Regions from separate parts of the Pseudarthrobacter humi genome, predicted to be linked through region 3. Evidence: riboswitches for the same ligand, from Rfam matches in the RefSeq annotation. Region 3 holds a riboswitch; each other region holds the start of a gene.
What was found. A riboswitch is a leader RNA that binds a small molecule or an ion and turns the genes downstream of it on or off. The one in region 3 is predicted to bind thiamine pyrophosphate.
Positions count from the first base shown of each region.

Region 1: another riboswitch for thiamine pyrophosphate. It lies ahead of thiC (phosphomethylpyrimidine synthase ThiC); the one in region 3 lies ahead of thiO (glycine oxidase ThiO).
Region 2: another riboswitch for thiamine pyrophosphate. It lies ahead of thiD (bifunctional hydroxymethylpyrimidine kinase/phosphomethylpyrimidine kinase); the one in region 3 lies ahead of thiO (glycine oxidase ThiO).
Region 4: another riboswitch for thiamine pyrophosphate. It lies ahead of NFC73_RS12885 (ECF transporter S component); the one in region 3 lies ahead of thiO (glycine oxidase ThiO).

Region 1 is NZ_JANCLV010000014.1:16,180-21,246, forward strand. Features, by position in the region: gene trmD (tRNA (guanosine(37)-N1)-methyltransferase TrmD) at 1-55, opposite strand, end outside; gene rimM (ribosome maturation factor RimM) at 56-601, opposite strand; gene NFC73_RS16830 (RNA-binding protein) at 715-957, opposite strand; gene rpsP (30S ribosomal protein S16) at 959-1,375, opposite strand; gene NFC73_RS16840 (hypothetical protein) at 1,588-2,025, opposite strand; gene NFC73_RS16845 (VOC family protein) at 2,139-3,014, opposite strand; TPP riboswitch at 3,170-3,277, shown strand; gene thiC (phosphomethylpyrimidine synthase ThiC) at 3,272-5,067, shown strand, end outside.
Region 2 is NZ_JANCLV010000009.1:66,189-71,255, forward strand. Features, by position in the region: gene NFC73_RS13785 (Rne/Rng family ribonuclease) at 1-1,981, shown strand, start outside; TPP riboswitch at 2,083-2,180, shown strand; gene thiD (bifunctional hydroxymethylpyrimidine kinase/phosphomethylpyrimidine kinase) at 2,163-3,731, shown strand; gene rplU (50S ribosomal protein L21) at 4,004-4,312, shown strand; gene rpmA (50S ribosomal protein L27) at 4,374-4,637, shown strand; gene obgE (GTPase ObgE) at 4,756-5,067, shown strand, end outside.
Region 3 is NZ_JANCLV010000001.1:465,587-470,653, forward strand. Features, by position in the region: gene NFC73_RS02305 (DEAD/DEAH box helicase) at 1-377, opposite strand, end outside; gene NFC73_RS02310 (RNB domain-containing ribonuclease) at 670-2,184, opposite strand; gene thiE (thiamine phosphate synthase) at 2,249-2,935, opposite strand; TPP riboswitch at 3,053-3,173, shown strand; gene thiO (glycine oxidase ThiO) at 3,164-4,522, shown strand; gene thiS (sulfur carrier protein ThiS) at 4,519-4,755, shown strand; gene NFC73_RS02330 (thiazole synthase) at 4,760-5,067, shown strand, end outside.
Region 4 is NZ_JANCLV010000008.1:53,772-58,838, reverse strand. Features, by position in the region: gene NFC73_RS12895 (energy-coupling factor transporter transmembrane component T family protein) at 1-774, opposite strand, end outside; gene NFC73_RS12890 (ABC transporter ATP-binding protein) at 771-2,360, opposite strand; gene NFC73_RS12885 (ECF transporter S component) at 2,360-3,010, opposite strand; TPP riboswitch at 3,076-3,217, opposite strand; gene NFC73_RS12880 (heme-degrading domain-containing protein) at 3,274-3,816, shown strand; gene NFC73_RS12875 (DUF4235 domain-containing protein) at 3,858-4,121, shown strand; gene mnhG (monovalent cation/H(+) antiporter subunit G) at 4,233-4,670, opposite strand; gene NFC73_RS12865 (MrpF/PhaF family protein) at 4,645-4,938, opposite strand; gene NFC73_RS12860 (Na+/H+ antiporter subunit E) at 4,935-5,067, opposite strand, start outside.

The DNA of each region.
Region 1 (5,067 bases), on a different contig from region 3:
AGAGCTCCAGGGGCGCCAGGTACTCCGGGAAGATACTGACGACGTCGATTCTCATCTACGCGTTTTCCTCCGCTTCACCGGGGCCGGCTTCGCCGTCGTTGACCTCAAAGAGACCGTGCGGCGGCGTCAGCAGGACGAAGCCATCGGCCACATTGACCTCCGGAACGATCTGCTCCACAAACGGGACAAGGATTTCCTTGCCGTCCGGCGTTTCAACCACCAGCAGGTCCTGGACGGGCAAGGTGTGCAGGGCGGCGATCTTGCCGACCACCTGCGACCCGACGCGCGCCTCGAGCCCTACCAGTTCGTGCTCGTACCAGCCTTCGTCGTCGTCCTCGCCCAGCTCTTCGGTTTCGATGAAAAGCTTGGCGCCGCGCAGGGCCTCTGCCTGGTTGCGGGTCTCGATTCCTTCGAATGCGAGCAGCAGGATGTCCTTGTTCCAGCGCGCACCCTCAACGATGAGCGGGCCGGCCGATGCAGGCTCCACCACAAACTCGGTACCGGGAACAAACCGGTCCCCCGGAGCGTCGGTCAGCACCTGGACCGTCACTTCGCCGCGGATTCCATGCGGTTTGCCGATTCGTGCCACCTGAAGCTGCATCTGTTCCTCTGTTTCGGTTTGTGGATTCTCCACGGGTCTTGTGGTGAAAGCACTCCGGCCCCTCCACCGTTGCTGGTGGAAGGGCCGGAGCAAAAACTGATGTTGCCGAGCGCTTAGCGGCGGCGGTCGGTGTCGACGACGTCGACCCTGACCGGCTCGCCGTCTGCCAGTGCCGCCACAACGGTGCGCAATGCCCGTGCAGTGCGGCCCTGGCGGCCGATCACCCGTCCCAGGTCATCCTGATGAACACGAACCTCGAGGGTGTCCCCGCGGCGGTTGTTCTTCGAGCTGACCTTGACATCCTCCGGCGAATCAACGATTCCCCGGACGAGGTGTTCGAGCGCTTCTGCCAGCAATCTACTCAGCCTCGGTGGTCTCTGCCTCGGCCGGGGCCTCGGCTGCGTCAGACTGCTTCGACTTCTTGGTGATGGCTTCCGGGATGATCACGGAACCCTTTTCCGGAGCAACAAAGGCAGCCTTCGGAGCTTTGGTCTTCAGGGTGCCTTCCTGGCCCGGCAGGCCCTTGAACTTCTGCCAGTCACCGGTGATCTTCAGGATCGCGGCAACCTGCTCGGACGGCTGTGCGCCGACGCCGAGCCAGTACTGGGCACGGTCCGTGTCCACCTCGATGTATGAGGGCTCTTCGGTGGGGTGGTACTTGCCGATCTCTTCGATGGCACGGCCGTCACGCTTGGAGCGTGCGTCCATGACGACGATGCGGTAGTACGGTGCGCGCATCTTGCCAAAGCGCTTAAGGCGAATCTTTACGGCCACTTTTGTGGTCACTCCTGTTTCAGAAAAGGGGTGAACCGACGTTCTGCACCCGTGGGGCGGGCCATACTTGAGGGTTCGAAGGACAGGATCCGGACGCGGAGAGAGGGGCCACGCAGATCGAGTACCTGTTTATTGTGCCAGATCAGCGTCCGGATTTCGACTTGACACGTCGGGATGGGGTAGCCGGGCGGACCCGGCGGGCCACGGCCTGCCTACGACGACCAGACGTACACGCCGGTGCGCGCGGCGTCATCGACTGAGTTTGCCAGCTCAGCGAACTGCTGGACATACGTCCGGGCCTCGGCCACGCCGAACGGCATGTCATCCTGGGCGGCCCACTTTTCAGCGACGTCGTCCAGGACATTGCCTTCGCCTTCAGTCTCATAGCTGAGCAGGTCCGCGAGCGCACGCACCATGGCCGGCGGTACCCCTAGGAGGGAATCACTGGCGACGTCAACCATGGCCAGTTCGTAGTCCGCGCCACCGGCGTGCACCGCAACGCCGGCAAGGTCGCCAAGCTGCTCGATTTCGAAATCGCTGATTCCGGGAATCCGCAGGGCCTGGCCCTCCGGGGAGCCCCCTGCATCCAGGACGGCCGCCCGCTTCAGCGCGGCATCGTGAGTGGAAACAAAAATTTCAGTGAAGCCCATGGGAACAGCCCTCATTCCGTCGACGGTGCGGCCTGGAAGGGCAGCAGCAAGTGCCGCCCCGGCCGTTCAGAATCAGCCTAGTACAAGGCAAGCCGCACACTTGGCATCCGCACTCAGCGGACGGCGACCCGGATATTATTGCGCCACGGGTCCTCGAAGCGAAGCTCGGCGCCCGTGTGGTGCGAGGCCACACCGGCGACCCTCAGGCGGTCGGCGAGCGCTCCGACGTCATCCCCGGAAGGGACCTCGATGAGCACTTCGCCGAGGCCCAGGGTGTCCTTGCGGGGACCGGCTCCGCGGCTGTTCCAGACGTTCATGGCCATGTGGTGGTGATACCGGCCCGCGGAGACAAACAGTGCCTGCCCGTGCCAGCCGGCGGTCTTTTCGAAGCCCAGCGTGCCGACGTAGAAATCGTGCGCTGACTGGACGTCGCCCACCTGGAGGTGGACGTGGCCCACGCCGGCTTCGCTGGCCCGCTGGCCGGCGACGGATTCCTGGGTCAGGTGCTGCTCGAGGTAGCGCTGCGGCGGCAGTGCCAGGCTGTCCATCACGACATCCTTCCCGTTCCAGGACCAGTTTTCGCGGGGCCTGTCCCAGTACAGTTCGACGCCGTTGCCCTCGGGGTCGTTGAAGTAGAAGGCCTCGCTGACGAGGTGGTCGGCGCTGCCGGTGAAGGACCGGGGTTCATACTGGGCGGCGGTGGCTACCGTGGCGGCCAGCGAAGCCTGGTCGTCAAACAGCAGTGCGGTGTGGAACAACCCGGCCTCTCCCCTGCCAGGCAGATTCAAGGACGGGGCGGCCGCGAGATGGACCAGCGGGCGTTGAAGGCGGCCAAGATAGACGCCGCCATCCTGTTCCGCGACGACGTCCAGGCCGAGCGCACGCTGGTAATAGTCGGTCATCAGTTTCATGTCGCCCACCTTGAGCATCACGGTGCCCATGGAGAGGGCAGCAGGAAGGAGATCCCGGCTGGTGGCTTCTGCAGTCATGTGAACACTCCCGGTCCGCTGGCCTTCGGACGGAAGGCCGCTATGGTTCCAATTTACTTGAACCTTCAATTTAATTCAAGTGGCAGAGCAGACGGATTGCGACCGCATTCCCGTGATTGCTGTGACGGGTCCACCCTCGGCCTGTGGTAGCTTCAACTTGACCACACGGGAGCCCTTGCAGGGGCTGAGATCGGGCTGACGCAGCCTGCGACCGTTGAACCTGTCCGGGTAATGCCGGCGAAGGAAGTGAGTATTCATTGAATACACAAGAAACACAGCTGATCCCTGCCAAAAATGAAGCCGACGTGGATCAAACGCTCCAACCTGAAACCCAGTCGCTGAAGTCCCACTCGCTGGCGTTTATCAACGATGAGGCCACCGGGATCCGCGTTCCCGTGACCGAAATCGCCCTCGAACCGTCGCCAAACGGCGAGGCGAACGGGCCTTTCCGGACCTACCGAACGGCGGGACCGGGCAGCGATCCGGTGGTGGGCCTCAACCCGTTCCGCTCGGAGTGGATCGCCGCCCGCGGAGACACCGAGCCCTATAGCGGCCGGGAGCGGAACCTGCTCGACGACGGCAAGTCGGCCGTGCGCCGGGGCGCAGCCTCTGCGGAATGGAAGGGTGCTCAGCCGGTTCCCCGCCGCGCCGTCGAAGGCAAGACCGTCACGCAGATGCACTACGCGCGGAAGGGTGTCATCACCCCCGAGATGCAGTTCATCGCCCTCCGTGAAAATTGCGACGTGGAACTGGTCCGCAGCGAGGTGGCGGCCGGCCGGGCCATCATCCCCAACAACATCAACCACCCGGAATCCGAACCAATGATTATCGGCAAGGCCTTCCTGGTGAAGATCAATGCCAACATCGGCAACTCGGCCGTGACCAGCTCCATCGCCGAGGAAGTAGACAAACTCCAGTGGGCCACCCAGTGGGGTGCCGACACGGTGATGGACCTGTCCACCGGCGACGACATCCACACCACCCGGGAATGGCTCATCCGCAACTCCCCCGTCCCCATCGGCACGGTGCCCATCTACCAGGCCCTGGAGAAGGTCAACGGCGAGGCCAACGCCCTGACTTGGGAGATCTACCGGGACACGGTCATTGAGCAATGCGAGCAGGGTGTGGACTACATGACCATCCACGCCGGCGTGCTGCTGCGTTACGTGCCGCTGACGGCCAACCGCGTCACCGGCATCGTCTCCCGAGGCGGCGCGATCATGGCCGGGTGGTGCCTGGCGCACCACCAGGAGAACTTCCTCTACACCCACTTCGACGAGCTGTGCGAAATCTTCGCCAAGTACGACGTCGCGTTCTCCCTGGGCGACGGACTGCGCCCGGGGGCGACGGCGGACGCCAACGACGCCGCCCAGTTCGCCGAGCTGGACACGCTGGCTGAACTGACCCAGCGGGCGTGGGAATTCGACGTGCAGGTCATGGTGGAAGGTCCCGGGCACGTCCCGTTCCACCTGGTACGGGAGAACGTGGAACGCCAGCAGGAACTCTGCAAGGGCGCCCCGTTCTATACCCTGGGGCCGCTGGTCACGGATATTGCCCCGGGCTATGACCACATCACGTCCGCAATCGGCGCCACCGAAATCGCCCGGTACGGCACGGCGATGCTTTGCTACGTCACGCCCAAGGAACACCTTGGCCTGCCGAACAAGGACGACGTGAAGACCGGGGTGATCACCTACAAGATCGCCGCCCACGCAGCAGACCTTGCCAAAGGCCACCCCGGCGCCCATGAGAGGGATGATGCCCTGTCCAAGGCCCGGTTCGAGTTCCGCTGGCGCGACCAGTTCGCGCTGTCCCTGGACCCGGTCACGGCGGAGGCCTTCCACGACGAGACGCTGCCTGCCGAACCGGCCAAAACCGCCCACTTCTGCTCCATGTGCGGCCCGAAGTTCTGTTCCATGAAGATCAGCCAGGACATCAGGGACGAATACGGTTCGGCAGACTCGCAGGCGGCCATCGCCGAGGCCTACAGCGGGATGCGCGAAAAGAGTGCGGAGTTCCTGGCCGCCGGCGGGAAGGTCTACCTCCCCGAGCT
Region 2 (5,067 bases), on a different contig from region 3:
CCTGCCGTCCATGGAAGCGGCGTTCGTTGACATCGGACGCGGCCGCAACGCCGTGCTGTACGCCGGTGAGGTGAACTGGGAAGCCGTCAACCTCGAAGGCAAGCAGCGCCGGATCGAAAACGCGCTCAAGTCCGGCGACACCGTCCTGGTCCAGGTCACCAAGGACCCCGTGGGCCACAAGGGCGCACGCCTGACCAGCCAGATCTCCCTGCCCGGCCGCTACCTGGTCTACGTGCCCGGCGGCTCCATGACCGGCATCTCCCGCAAACTGCCCGACGTCGAGCGCAACCGCCTCAAGCGCATCCTCAAGGACCGCCTCCCGGAGCACGCCGGCGTCATCGTCCGCACCGCTGCCGAAGGCGCCTCCGAAGAGGAGCTCACGCACGACATCAACCGGCTGCGCGCGCAGTGGGAAGGCATCGAAAGCCAGTCCACGTCCACCAAGATCCTCGCGCCGGAGCTGCTCTACGGCGAACCTGACCTCACCATCAAGGTGGTCCGTGATGTCTTCAACGAGGACTTCTCCAAGCTGATCGTCTCCGGTGAAGAGGCCTGGGACACTATCGAGGCGTACGTCACCTACGTGGCCCCGGACCTCGTGGGCCGCCTGGAAAAGTGGACCAAGGACCAGGACATCTTCGCTGCGTGGCGGATCGATGAGCAGATCCACAAGGCCCTGGAACGCAAGGTCTTCCTGCCTTCGGGCGGCTCGCTGGTCATTGACCGCACCGAAGCCATGACAGTGGTGGACGTCAATACCGGCAAGTTCACCGGCAGCGGCGGCAACCTCGAGGAAACCGTCACCAAGAACAACCTCGAGGCAGCTGAAGAAGTGGTCCGGCAGCTCCGGCTCCGCGACATCGGCGGCATCATCGTCATCGACTTCATCGATATGGTCCTCGAATCCAACCGCGACCTGGTCCTGCGCCGCATGGTGGAATGCCTGGGCCGCGACCGGACCAAGCACCAGGTGGCCGAAGTGACCTCGCTGGGCCTCGTGCAGATGACGCGTAAGCGCATGGGCACCGGGCTCCTGGAAGTCTTCGGCGAGCAGTGTGAAACCTGTGCAGGCCGCGGAATCGTCACCCACGACGACCCCGTGGAGCACCGCCGCGCCAACACGGTAGCCGCGGAGCACCACGTGCAGCGGGTTGACAGCCGTCCGGAAGCCCAGCGCACCGACAGCGTGCGGACTGACAGCCAGCGCCCGGACAGCCAGCCGGGTGGCCGCACTGACCGGAAGCGCCGCCGCGGACGGGGCGGCCAGCCGTTGGAAACGGCGCCGGCAGCTCCGGTGCAGATCCACACGGTCCATCCGGAAGCCAGCGATGCCGAGCGCCATGCGAAGGCGGAGGCCACTCGGGCAGCGCTTGCGAACATTGCGGCCGCAGCCCACGCTGCGCACCTGCACGACGACGAGGTGGCTCAGGCATCAGCTGCCGCGGGCCGGCAGCCTGCGGCTCCGGTGCCGGCTCCGGCTGGGCAGTCCGAAACGGACTCCAACGGCCGCCCGGCCGCTGTGCTGACCTTCGGCGGCGAGCAGGTAGTGCTGCCGTTCGTGGCGCACCACGAGGACCAGCCGCACGCACCTGCCCTGACGCTTGACCGCCTCGCGGAGGCCTTCGCCCACCTTGGTGAGCCGGCTCCTGTAGCGGAAAGCACGCCGCCGGCAGTCCAGGCAGCTGAACGCCGGGCGGCCGAACCTGCCCGCCAGCAGCAGCCAGCGGCGGAGAAGGATTACTCCGACCACACTGAAGAGCCCCGTGCCCGCCGTCCCCGGCGGAACCGGAGTGCCAGCCGTGCCCAGGGCGCAGCCAACGCCACGTCCGTAGAACATCACGAAGCTGCTGCGGCGGCTGCTGCCGGACACACCCACGCCGCCAAGGCCCCGGAACCCCTCAAGGCTCCTGTGGCCGACAAACCGGTTGCCGCCAACGCGCCCATCATCCTGGGCGTAGGCGTTCCGGCCTCGGAGCTCTGACCAAACAGTAGGGCAAGCCAATACAACGGCGCCCGGACGTGCCTGTGAATCACAGGCTGCGTCCGGGCGTCCGGCGTTAAGTCGCGAGGAACGCTAGGCTGGTGACTGACACGGGGTGCCGCGCAGAGAGCCGGCTGAGATCCACACCCGTTGAACCTGTCCGGTTAGCACCGGCGAAGGGATGTCTCCTTTGGCTTCAACTTCTGTTCTTCCTCCTGCAACGCCCGCGGCGGCTCTGCCGAAAACCCCAGCAACCCGGGCTGAGGTCCGGGTGCTGCGTGACGTCCCGCGGGTGCTGTCCATTGCCGGATCGGACCCTTCAGGGGGCGCGGGCGTCCAGGCCGACCTCAAAAGCATTGCAGCCCTTGGCGGCTACGGCATGGCGGCGATCACCGCGCTGACGGTCCAAAACACCCAGGGGGTCCAGGCGGTTCACGTCCCGCCGGCGTCCTTCCTGGGCCAGCAGCTCGCTGCCATCAGCGATGACATCACCATCGACGCGGTCAAGATCGGCATGCTGGGCGACGCTGCGGTGATAGGCGTGGTCCGCGACTGGCTGGAAAAGGTACGTCCCGCCGTCGTCGTTCTTGATCCGGTGATGGTGGCCACAAGCGGCGACCGGCTGCTGCAGGAGTCTGCCGAGGCGGCCCTGCGGGAGCTGCTCCCGCTCGCGGACCTGATCACCCCCAACCTGGCGGAACTGGCCATCCTGGTGGCGGAGCCGCAGGCGAGGGAATGGCACGACGCGCTCGGGCAGGGGCAGCGGTTGTCCGCCGCGACCGGCGCCACCGTCCTGGTCAAGGGCGGCCATCTCGACGGCGGTGCGTGCCCTGATGCCCTGGTCAACGCCGGCGGGCTGCTCGCCCAAGAGGTAGTGGAAGTGAGCGGGGACAGGATCCCCACCCGCAACAGCCACGGCACCGGCTGCTCGCTGTCATCGGCCATGGCCACGGCCCAGGCCCGGCTGGGTGACTGGGAAGCCGCGTTGCGGCAAGTGAAGCCCTGGCTGGTGGGCGCGCTGCGGGCCGCTGACCAACTGAAGGTGGGCGCGGGCAACGGCCCCATCAACCACTTTCACCACATGCAACAGATTCCGGCGGCCGGCGAATTCGCGGAGACGCTGCGCCGGGCGTCGGCGCCGGATCTCGCGGCCATCTACGGGCTGGACTTCATCCGCGACCTGGCGGCCGGAACATTGGCTGAGGAACAATTCGCCTATTACCTCGCCCAGGACGCCATCTACCTCAACGGGTATTCACGGGTCCTCGCCCGAGCCAGTGCGCTGGCGCCCACGGAAGCCGCGCAGCTGTTCTGGGCGAAGTCGGCCCGGCAATGCCTTGAGGTCGAATCCGAACTGCACCGCACGTGGCTGAGCACCAGGACCGTGGACTCCGTCCTTGGGCCTGTCACCAAGTCCTACGTGGACCACCTGGTGGCGGCCTCGGCCTCCGGCAGCTATGCGGTCCTCGTGGCGGCGGTGCTGCCGTGCTTCTGGCTGTACGCCGAAGTGGGACAGACCCTCCACGCGGAGTTCCTGGCCGCCGGTGCTTCGCCGGCGCATCCCTATGCCGACTGGCTGCGGGCCTATGCTGACGAGGATTTCGCCCAGGCCACGCGCGACGCCATCGCCTTGGCTGACGACGCCGGCCGGAGTGCTTCCGCGGATGAACGGGCGGCGATGCTGGTGGCCTTCAGGCAGTCGTGCCGGTTCGAGGCGGAATTCTTCGACGCGCCGCGAATTCATTCCTGACAGGCTGCGGCCTGTGCGGCCTGTACGATAGTCAGGCACGGTTTTGGATTGTCAGTGCAGTACCTGCTTGTGGGTACTATCACAGACAACCTGCCGTAACCAGCCTCATTTGCGGCCGAAGGCAAAATTAGCGTATTCTAGATCTTCGGTGCTTACGCCAACACTTGGGTTACGACCCCACGGCGTTGAGGCACAGCGAGAACCCAGCCAAATACGGAACAGGGTTCAGCACGCAAATTTAGTAATAAACGTCGAGAGAAGTGAGTTCCCAAGTGGTGTACGCGATTGTCCGCGCAGGCGGCCGCCAAGAGAAGGTTTCCGTTGGAGACTTCGTTACCCTGAACCGCGTCCCCGGTGGAGCCGGCAGCACCTTTGAGTTGCCCGCACTGCTCCTGGTAGACGGTGACAAAGTCACCTCTGCTGCTGCGGACCTGGCCAAGGTAACGGTTACGGCTGAGATCCTCGAAGACCTCCGTGGTCCGAAGATCGTCATCCAGAAGTTCAAGAACAAGACCGGTTACAAGAAGCGCCAGGGTCACCGTCAGGAATTGACCAAGGTCAAGATCACGGGTATCAAGTAACTCTTCGTTACTGTTCAGGTTCTTCAGCAGATTCCCCAGAATTTAAAGGCAGGCATTTCAAATGGCACATAAAAAAGGCGCGAGTTCCACTCGCAACGGTCGTGACTCCAACGCCCAGTACCTCGGCGTCAAGCGCTTCGGCGGCCAGGTAGTTTCCGCAGGCGAGATCATCGTCCGCCAGCGTGGCACCCACTTCCACCCGGGCGCCGGCGTTGGACGTGGCGGCGACGACACACTGTTCGCACTGGCCCCGGGAGCCGTCCAGTTCGGCACCCGCCGCGGTCGCCGCGTTGTTAACATCGTTGCTGCTGCAGCTGCAGAGTAACAAATAGTTCTGAAGCGGTGGAGCGGGCCATTTTGGTCCGCTCCACTGTTCTTTTAACCGCATTACAATCGTCTTGTCGCCTTTGGGCGTACAGGAAAACAGCACTGAGGAGATCCACGTGGCGAGCTTTGTAGACCGGGTAGTACTGCACGTATCCGGCGGTACCGGCGGCCACGGGTGTGTCTCTGTCCACCGGGAGAAGTTCAAGCCCCTGGGCGGTCCCGACGGCGGCAACGGCGGCGACGGCGGCGACGTCATCCTGCGCGTTGATCACCAGACCACCACGCTGCTTGACTACCACCACGCCCCCCACCGCCATGCCACCAACGGTGGACCCGGCATGGGTGACTGGCGCGGTGGCAAGAGCGGCGAGACACTCATCCTGCCCGTGCCGGACGGCACCGTGGTCAAGTCCAAGGACGGCACCGTC
Region 3 (5,067 bases):
TCGCGCGTGGGCACGATGACCAGGGCCTGCGGTGCACCCGGAACGGCGAGATTGTCGTAGCCGGCGTCATCCGGACCCACCACGCGCTGCAGGGCGGGGATGCCGAAGCCGAGGGTCTTGCCGGTGCCGGTCTTGGCCTGCCCGATGATGTCGTGGCCCGAGAGCGCCACCGGCAGGGTCATGGCCTGGATGGGGAAGGGGTGGGTGATCCCGGCGTCGGCGAGGGACTCCACGATGTCGGCGCGGACGTTGTAGTCAGCGAAGGATTTCTCCTCGATCTCGTGCGGCTTCTCGTCCGAGATGATGGTTTCTTCGGGTTCGATCGTCTCGATGCCGGAGTCGTCAGTCAGGATCTGGTGGGTATGCAATTCACTCACAGGGGAGTTTCCTTATTCATTTGGGCATTGGCGCTGCCTGCTCAACGGGCCGGCCAACGTGGCCGTTCCGGAGCACGCTCGAAGCGCGCAAGCAAATCCAGTGGAAGCCGATCGCGGGCTATCAAAATGCTGGCACTGGTGACCAACGGGTGCATCTCAAGATCGCGTAGGGGCGGGCTTGTTGAATTCAAATCAAGGAAATCAACGACCGGGCATCCATATCTACTTCTTCAGTCTAGCCGCACGGACCCTGAATCCCGGCTTTGGGCCGATCAGGCAGCGCGGAAATCGTTCAGGCCAGCAGCTCGAAGTGGACCTCGCGGGCAGCGATGTCGGACGAGATCAGGCGGACCCGCACCTTGGTGCCGGATTCCAGGTCGCCGCCGCACCGGGCCGTCACGGCGGGTTCGGCGATCTGGATGATCCCCGAGGGGCCGTTCCCGTTTTTCGCGGCGCCGTTTTTCGGAGCGCCGTTCCTGGTGCCGTTGCCGTTCTTCCCGTTGCCGTTGTCCTTCTGCGGCTTGGAGCCGGAAATCACGATCGCATCGAACTCCTGGCCCACATGGTTGACCAGGAGCGCGGCCTCCACGGTGTCCAGCGCCATGCGTTCCATCCGCGATGCCAGCTGGTCGGATCCGGCCATGATCTCCGGCAGTGACGGCAGGGCTGCCCGCGCCCAGTCCGGTACCGGCTTGCCGTTGCTCAGGGCCTCGCAGATCACCAGGACAAAACGGTCGATCAGCCGCCGGAGCGGTGCCGTGGTGTGGGCATATGCAGCGCCGATGGCGGACTGGACGGCATCGTCCGGGACTGTGCCGTCGAACGCCGTGTAGCTGGCACCGCGGAACAGCATGCCGGCGGAGTGCAGGATGGCCAGTTGCCGCGGTTCCGTCGGGTCAAGGCTGCGGAGATATTCGCCGTAGCTGATCTTGCCGTCCCACGGCTTGCCCAATGCCTCGGTCTGGAGGCGGAAGTGACGCAGGGAGCGCTCGTCCGGGGCGGGCATGGTGCGCAGGATGCCCACTTCTCCCGCCAGCATCAGGTCTGCCGCCGCCATCCCCGTCATCAGGGAGATCTGGGCGTTCCAGTCCTCCACCGGAAGCTGCGGCGCAGCGGCAATCCGGTAGCCGCCGTCGGGCAGCTGCACAATTTCCTGCTCGGGCATGTTCAGGCTGGCGCCGCCGCGCTGCCGCTCCAGTTCAACGCGCTTGAGGCCCACTTCCTTCAGGAGCTGCAGGACCGGGCCGGCCGTCCCGGCGTCGAGTTCGGCCTGGACTCCCTTATAGCTCAGCTTGGCCCGGCTCCGGATGGTGGCCCTCTGGACGCTCACAGTGGAGACCTGCGCGGCGTCGTCCAGCCCGAACTCCCAGACATAGGCGGAACACAGCTGGCCGGCCAGAAGGCTGCCGGCCCCTTCGCTGATGACCTCCGGGTGCAGCGGGATACGGCCGTCAGGGGCGTAGAACGTCTGGCCGCGGCGCCGGGTCTCTGCGTCCAGCCCGCCGCCGGGGCGGACAAAGGACGGCACGTCAGCGATGGCGTAAAGCACCCGGTAGCCGGTGCCCGCACGCTCGATGAACAGCGCCTGGTCCAGGTCGGTGGACGACGCCGGATCGATGGTGAGGAAGGCCACATCCGTCAGGTCAGCACCCGGCAACTCGTGCGCGGCCACTGCCGCTTCCGCGTCCCGGACCGCCTCTGCCGGGTAGGGCCCCGGCAGTTCCAGTTCGGTCCGCAGGGCGCTCAGCGCCGCCGCGAGGTCGTTCGTCTGCTCGTGGACATTGGGGGCCAACCTATGATGTGACACGAAAATCAGGTTAGCTCGATTTCCACGGATCGTGCACGCCCGCCGCCCGCGACGCGGAGGATTGTCAGGATGCGCCGGCGTCCAGGGCCGCCAGGAGTGCCACGGCCGCCGCTGCGGGGTCCGAGGCTTCGGTGATGGCACGCACCACAACAATCCTGCCGGCGCCGGCCTCCACCACCTGCTCCACATTGCCGAGGTCGATGCCTCCGATGGCAAACCAGGGCAGCGTGGCCTGGGTGCCGCCGGCAGCGCGGACGGCTTCGGCCGCGTACCGCACCAGGTCAAGGCCGACGGCGGCCCGGCCCGGTTTCGTCGGCGTGGCCCAGACCGGTCCTACACAGAAGTAGTCCAGGCTGCCTTGGTCAGTCAGCCCACCGGACAGCCGGATGGCCCCTTCGACCTGCTCGGCGGTGTGCGTGGAAAGGCCGATCGCGGCTGGTGCCCCGAGCAGCGTGCGGGCGGAGGCGACTGGCAGGTCTTTCTGCCCGATGTGGAAGACGGGGGCGCCGGACAGCAGCGCGATATCGGCACGGTCATTGACTGCCCACAGCTTTCCGTGGCGTTCGGCGGCGGCCTGAAGCACGGCCAGCAGCTCCAGCTCCTCGGCCGCCTCGATGGCCTTGTCCCGGAGCTGGATGATGTCCACGCCGCCGGCAAACGCCGCGTCCACAAACTCGCCAAAGTCCCCGCGGTCCCGGCGCGCGTCGGTGCACAGGTACAGCCTGGCGCTGTGCGGGAGGCCGGTGTTCATGCCGCCAGCGGGGTCTGTTCCGGTCAAGGATTCGGGAGCGGCGGAGGGGACAAAGGACGTGCCTGCAGCGGCGAAGGATTGCGCGTTCATGGAAACCAGCCTAAGTCCCCTAAACTGGGCGGGTACTGCGGGAGCCCGTTGCAGCCGTCACAAAGCGGCCGGGCTGAGAGGGCGTCAGAGCCGACCGCTTGACCTGATCCGGCTAGTACCGGCGTAGGGAAGGAACATATGCCCCCCGCAATCAGCAGCCCGCCTGAGCCCGCACCAGCCAGCGTCCCGGCCAGCACCGCCACCGCCCTGCACGCCGACGTGGCCGTCATCGGCGGCGGAATCATCGGCCACGCCATAGCCTGGGAAGTCCGGCGATCCGGCCGTTCCGTCGTCCTGATCGATGATGCCCCCGGCAACGGCGCCAGCTGGGCAGCCGCCGGCATGCTGGCCCCTGTGAGCGAACTGCACTACCAGGAGGAAGACCTCCTTGAGCTGATGCTGGCATCCTCCGGCCTGTGGCCTGCCTTTGCGGCGGACCTCGCCCTGGCCGGGGCCGGCGATACCGGATATCTGACGACGCCGACCCTCGCCATCGGCGCGGACGCTGCGGACCGCCGGGCGCTGATGGACCTCCGGGCGGTGCAGCAGGCCAGCGGCCTGGTGGTGGAACCCCTGACTGTCCGTGAAGCCAGGACCAGGGAATCCCTGCTCAGCCCGGCCATATCCTGCGCCCTGGACATCCCCGCCGACCACCAGGTGGATCCGCGGAAACTCGTGGCGTGCCTCCAGGAAGTCCTGGCCCTCCACGAACCGGGAGCAGGAACCGCCGTGGCTGGTGCCCGCGCGGGATTCGCCGTTGACCAACGTGCCGCTGCTCTGCTCTGGGAGGACGGCCGCGTCAGCGGCGTGAAGCTCGCCCACGGCGGAACTGTCCAGGCCCGGGAGACCGTCGTGGCCAACGGATTGCAGGCAGGGTCGCTGGAGGGCCTGCCGGTTGGACTGCACCTGCCCCTGCGGCCCGTCTACGGTGACATCCTGCGGCTGGCTGTTCCGCGGCACCTGCGTCCGCTCCTCACCTCCACTGTCCGCGGAATGGTCCATGGTGTGCCGGTCTACATCGTTCCCCGGCAGGACGGCACCGTAGTGATCGGGGCAACGCAACGGGAAGACGCGCTCGCCGGGACGGGCGACGCCGCCGTCTCGGCGGTCGGCGTCTACCAGTTGTTGCGGGACGCCCAGGTCCTCGTGCCGGCCGTCTCGGAGCTTGAACTCCTGGAATGCACGGCACGGGCAAGGCCTGCGACCCCGGACAACGCCCCTCTCCTCGGCCGCGTACCGTCTTCCGCGCCACGGCCGGGGACCACGGCGGACATCGCCGGGCTGATGGTTGCCACCGGATTCTTCCGCCACGGAGTGCTCCTGGCTCCGGCGGCGGCGGCCATCTGCCGGGACCTGCTGGACGGCCGGACGGACCCGCGATGGGGGGCCCTCAGCCCGGCCCGCTTTTCAGGAAAGCACCACGTAGCCGGCACACAGTCCCCAGACAAGGACATCAGCAGCACGAAGGACCTCGACCCACAGAAGGAATCAGCATGAACATCACCCTCAACGGCTCGCGCCATTCCGTGGCGGACGACGCCTCCATCACCACCCTCATCAGCCAGGTCACCGGCCGTCCCCTCGCGGCCAACGGCCAGGCAACAGACGGGCAGAAACTCGGCGTCGCCGTCGCCCATAACTCCGCAGTAGTACCCCGCAGCCAGTGGTTCGTCACGGCGCTTGCCGAAGGTGACGACGTCGAACTGGTCACAGCAGTCCAGGGAGGCTGACACCATGACAGTAACCAGCAACATCAGCACACATAGCCGTCCCGAGGCCGCAGACAGGCTGGTCATCGACGGCGTCGAGCTCGGCTCCCGCCTCATCATGGGCACCGGTGGCGCCCCGAGCCTCGACGGGCTCGGCGCCGCCCTGCTGGCCTCCGGAACCGAGTTGACCACAGTGGCCATGCGCCGCTATTCGCCGGCGGAATCGGGGTCCCTTTTCCAGCTCCTGGTGGACCACGGGATCCGGATCCTGCCCAACACCGCCGGCTGCTTCACCGCCCGGGACGCGGTCATGACGGCGGAGCTCGCCCGCGA
Region 4 (5,067 bases), on a different contig from region 3:
GGTCCCCATCCCGGCCGCGGCAACCACAGCAGCCGCCGCGATCAGCACACCGCCCGCCAGCACCCAGGCGTCCAACGGCGAATAGGTGGATTCCCGGGCCCATGTCCGCAGGCCGGTGCCAAAACCGCGCGCTTCCATGGTGATGGCCAGCCGGGACGCACGGCGGATGGCCTGGACCAGGAGCCCGAAGCTCTGCCCGAGCGTGGCCCGCAGCCGTTGCAGCGGGCTGCCCTGCGAGCCCACGCCGCGGGCCCGCCGCGCCATGCCGATGGTCTGCCATTCCTCGGCCATAAGTCCCACCAGCCGCATCGCGGCCAGCGTGCCGAGGACAAAACGGTGCGGCAGCCGGGCCTTCTGGGCCAGCGCATCGGCAAGGTCGGTGGGGTCCGTGCAGGTCATCAGCAGGATCGCCGGCAGGGCAATCGCGAGGCCGCGCAGCATAAAACCGATTCCCAGCTGGAGGGAACCTTCGCTGATCGACCAGATCCCGACGTCGAGCAGTACAGCGCCGCCGTCCGCCGCGACGATCGCCGTGCTCCAGCCGCCCAGGGCTGCCGCGATGATGAGCGGCCAGCCGCGCTGCCACAGCAGGCGCAGGGTGAGGCCCGCCAGCGGGAAGATCACGAGCTCGGCCCCAAGCGCCACCGAAGCAGACACCCAGTCGATGGAGAGCGCCAGCACCAGGGTGATGAGGAAGACGACGGCGAACTTGGCCAGCGGGTTGGCGCGCGTCAGCAGCGCGTGGTTGCTGCGGAGGGTCAGGGCATCCCTCATGCCGCACCCGCTTCCTGGCGTGCGCCGCCGCGTGAGGCCGGTCCAAGCCGCAGTTCGGCCCCGCCCAGGACGGCGCTGAACTCCTGGTCGTGGGTCACGGAAACCACGGAGGTCCCGGCGTCGAGCAGTTCTGAGAGGAACGATGCGAGCTCAGCCCAGGTGTTGGCATCCTGGCCGAACGTCGGCTCGTCGAGGACCAGCACACGAGGGTGGGCCGCGAGGACAGTGGCCACCGAGAGGCGCCGCTTTTCGCCTCCCGAGAGCGTGTACGGATTGGCGTCCACCAGGTGCGTCAGGCGCAGCCGTTCCAGCAGCTCATCAACCCGCTCCTCGCCATGGCCCAGGTGCCGCGGGCCGAACATCAGTTCGTCCAGCACGCGGCCGGTAACGAACTGGTGCTCGGGTTCCTGGAAGACGGTTCCGATGCGGGAAATCAGCTGGTTGGCTTTCCATTTGAAGGGGTCAATCCCGGCGCCTTCGGAAAGCTCGACGGCGGCGGACACCTTCCCCGCCACCGGCGCCAGCAGACCGGCGAGGGTCAGTGCGAACGTTGACTTTCCGGCGCCGTTGGGTCCTGTGACGGTGAGTGCGTGGCCGGAACGGACCTGGGCCGCGATGCCGTGCTGCACCGGTACCGGCGGGATGGTCCGGAAGCCGCGGCGCCGCGGACGCTCGCGGGAGACGGCCAGGTCCTCGGCGGCCAGCAGCAGGTCACCGGAGCCTGCGGACACGCGGCGGCGGGTTGCCGGCACGTACCCCGGCACCCAGACGCCCGCGCCGATCAGCATGTCCCGCGCCTCCGCGAGCACCTGGTCCGGCGGCCCGTCCAGCAGGACTGCGGACGATGCGGCGGAACCTCCTGTGGAGCCCGCTGCCGAGCCCGGCTGCAGCACCACAATCCGGTCCACCAGGTCCTTCCAGACGGACACGCGGTGTTCCACCACAACCAGGGTGGCGCCGGTTTTGTCCAGGCAGCGGCCCACGGCGTCCCGGACTTCCAGCACGCCGGCGGGATCAAGGTTCGCTGTGGGCTCATCCAGCAGGATCAGCCCGGGCCGCATCGCGAGGATCCCGGCCAGCGCCAGGCGCTGCTTCTGCCCGCCGGACAGGGCCGACGTCGGGTGGTCCAGCGGGAGCCCGCCGGGACCAGGGCCGGCACTCCGCAGCCCGACGTCGTCGAGCGCTTCATGGACGCGCCGCCAGATCTCGTCCCGCGGCACGGCGAGGTTCTCGGCCCCGAAGGCGACGTCGTCGCCCAGGCGCGAAAGCACCACTTGCGTTTCCGGATCCTGCTGCATCAGGCCCGAGCGGCCGCGCTGCCCGCGCGGCACCACACCGTCGATCAGCAGCGAACCGGTTTCGTCGGCGTCGTCCCCTTCATCCCCCAGCACCCCTGCGAGCGCGTGCAGCAGTGTTGACTTGCCTGCGCCCGATGGGCCCAGCAGCAGCACCCGCTCGCCGGGAGCGATGTCGAGGTCGAGCCCCTGGACCGCGGGCGCGGAACGTCCCGCATGCCGCCAGCCCCAGCCACGGGCGGACACCGCGGCGGGGCGCACTCCGGAAGCGCCGGCGTCGGAAGCGGTCATCAGTTGAAGACGGGCTCCGACGCTGCCTTCCGGGATGCGAACGAGCTCAGCACACCGGTCCGGGCCAGGCCGCGGGTGGCGATCCAGGACAGCGCGCCCGCAATCACCGCGCCGGAGATGGTGCAGAACACGATGTACGCGAGCTTGTCGCCGGGCTCGTAGGCGATGTTCCAGCCCCACGGCAGGAACGAGTCATTGAGGCCGCAGAACAGGCCCGCGCCGGCACCGGCCAACAGCGCGGCGATGAGGTTGTACTTCTGGTGCAGGAAGGACTTGAACCGGAAGTTGCCGTACACCAGCAGGAAGAACACCAGCTCGGCGCCCAGGCCCTGGAGGAGTCCGGAGATCAGCACCGTGGCGCCGTACTGCGAGCCCATGATGAGTTCGCCGGTGGCGGCCACAGTTTCGCAGAAGATCGCCGCACCGGGTTTGCGGATGATGAGCATGCCCAGCACTGCCGGGATCATCCAGCCGCCGGCGATCAGGCCGGTCAGCGGGGGGTAAACGGCGTTCATGGGGGCGGAGACGATGCCGGCGCCCTGGGACCAGGCCCAGAAGATCACGCCGCCGGTGATGGCGATGAGCGCCGCCACCACGATGTCCACAACACGCCAGGTATTGCCGGTCTTTTTGATTGCTGCAGTTGTCATTTTGGTCCTCCTGAGGAACAGGAGGGGAAAGTGCCCCGGAGTGCGGCGCTGCCGCCGTTTCCGGACACTTCGAGAACTCGACTCCCTTGCGCCGGTACTAACCGGATCAGGTTCGAGGGTCTGCGGCTGTCCGCACTCTCAGCGCCCACCTGCGGTTCCCTGGCAATGCCAGTGATGTCCGACGGCGGCGCTCCCCTGTCGTAATAAATCTGCCCTGATGGGCGTGCTCCAGTTTACACCGCGGGCGGGGTAGATTGTGGGCCATGACTGCCAACAACCCGACTGTGACTGCGTTCAATCCTGATTCGACAGTGCCCCAGCCGGCGGGGCTGCTTGAGGCCCTGATTGCCCGGGTCGAAGCCGAGATCAACGAGCTGCAGTTTCCGCATTTCAGCAAGGACGACTCCCTCAACCTCGGGCTGCTCCTGGTGGAGCTGGGCAAGAGTCGGAAGCTGCCCATCGCGATCGACATCACCAAGGGTGACCAGGTCCTGTTCCACGTGGCCCTGGACGGCGCCACCCCGGACAACGAGCACTGGATCCGGGCCAAGCAGCGCACCGCCGCCAGGTATGAGATCCCGTCGCTGCTGGTGGGCCTGCGCGGCAGGCTGCATGGCGGCCGGATCGAGGACCACGGCTGGTTCGACGAGTCCACCTATGCCCCGCACGGCGGCTGCTTCCCGGTCTACGTCGCCGGTGTGGGTGCGGTGGCCACGGTGACGGTCTCGGGCCTGCCCCAGCAGCAGGACCACGATCTGGTGGTGGAAGCCCTGCGGGAGATTCTGGAGTCCATGCAGCCGGGTTAGGCTAAAGGAAGTCCCGGATCCGCTCACAAGGAGTTCAACGAATGAACCTGTTCATCAAGCTGCTCGGCACTGCAATCAGCATCGGCGCCGGGTTCGTCGGCACCAAGGTGGTCAATACGGTGTGGGAAAAGTCCACCGGCCGGAAGCCCCCCACCGGCAAGGACGAAGACACTCCCACCACCCTGCGCTCGGCCCTGACGTTTGCGCTCATTTCGGCCTCGGTCAGCACCATCATCCAGGTGCTCGCCAACCGCGGCACGCAGCGGGCCATCACCCGTTTCGCCAAGTCCCAGGACATAGTCTGACCGCACCACCATCCCCTGAGTTTTTGTCCAGATAATCGGCTCAAGCCGGCCGAGATACCCGATGATCTGGACAAAAACTCACACGGGACGCCGGGGGCTGCGCGTGACGCTTCAGTCCCGCCGGCCGCCGTCGGACGCTTCATCCCTTGACGACTCTTCCCGGGCCGACTCATCCCGGGCCGACTGGGCCGCCTTCTGAACCACGGCGTCGAGTTCATCGGAGCTGAGCAGCTCACGGTGAAGGTGTTTGGTCCGGTAACCGGCGCGGCCCACCATATGGGCGGAAACCGGCACCGTCAGCAGCTGGAAGATCCAGGCGACCAGCAGCACCGGCCACACCCACCAGGTGCGCATCTGCAGGCCGATGGCCGCCAGCAGCAGGAACAGCCCCAGCACTTGGGGCTTGGTGGCAGCGTGCATGCGGCTCAGCAGGTCCGGAAAGCGGAGCAGGCCCACGGCGGCGGCGAGTGACATGAGGGCCCCCACCATCAGGAACACCGCCGACACGGCATCGATGACGTTATCAACCACGCTGGCCTCGGGATTCATTGGCTTGCTCCCGCCGGTCGGCCACGAAGCGGGCAACGGTCACGGACCCGATGAAGCCGACCACGGACAGCGCCACCAGCAGCATCAGGTTGTTCAGGTGCCGGTTGACGGCCATGTCGATGCACAGTGCCGCGCCGAGGATCGCGAGCAGGACGTCGGAGGCCAGCACCCTGTCCAGCAGCGACGGTCCACGGGAGATTCTGATGATGGCTCCTGCCGCTGCCAGCGAAAGAATGACTGCCGTGACAGCCAGGACGGTCTGCATCATGCTGCGGCCTCCTGCCGGATTGCTTCGAGTTCCTCGCGCGTGCCCATGATCCTGATCAGGCCCGCTTCGATGGAGCGGACTTCCTTGCGCAGGCTTTCCACCTCGTCCGGGCTGCTGACATTGAGCGCG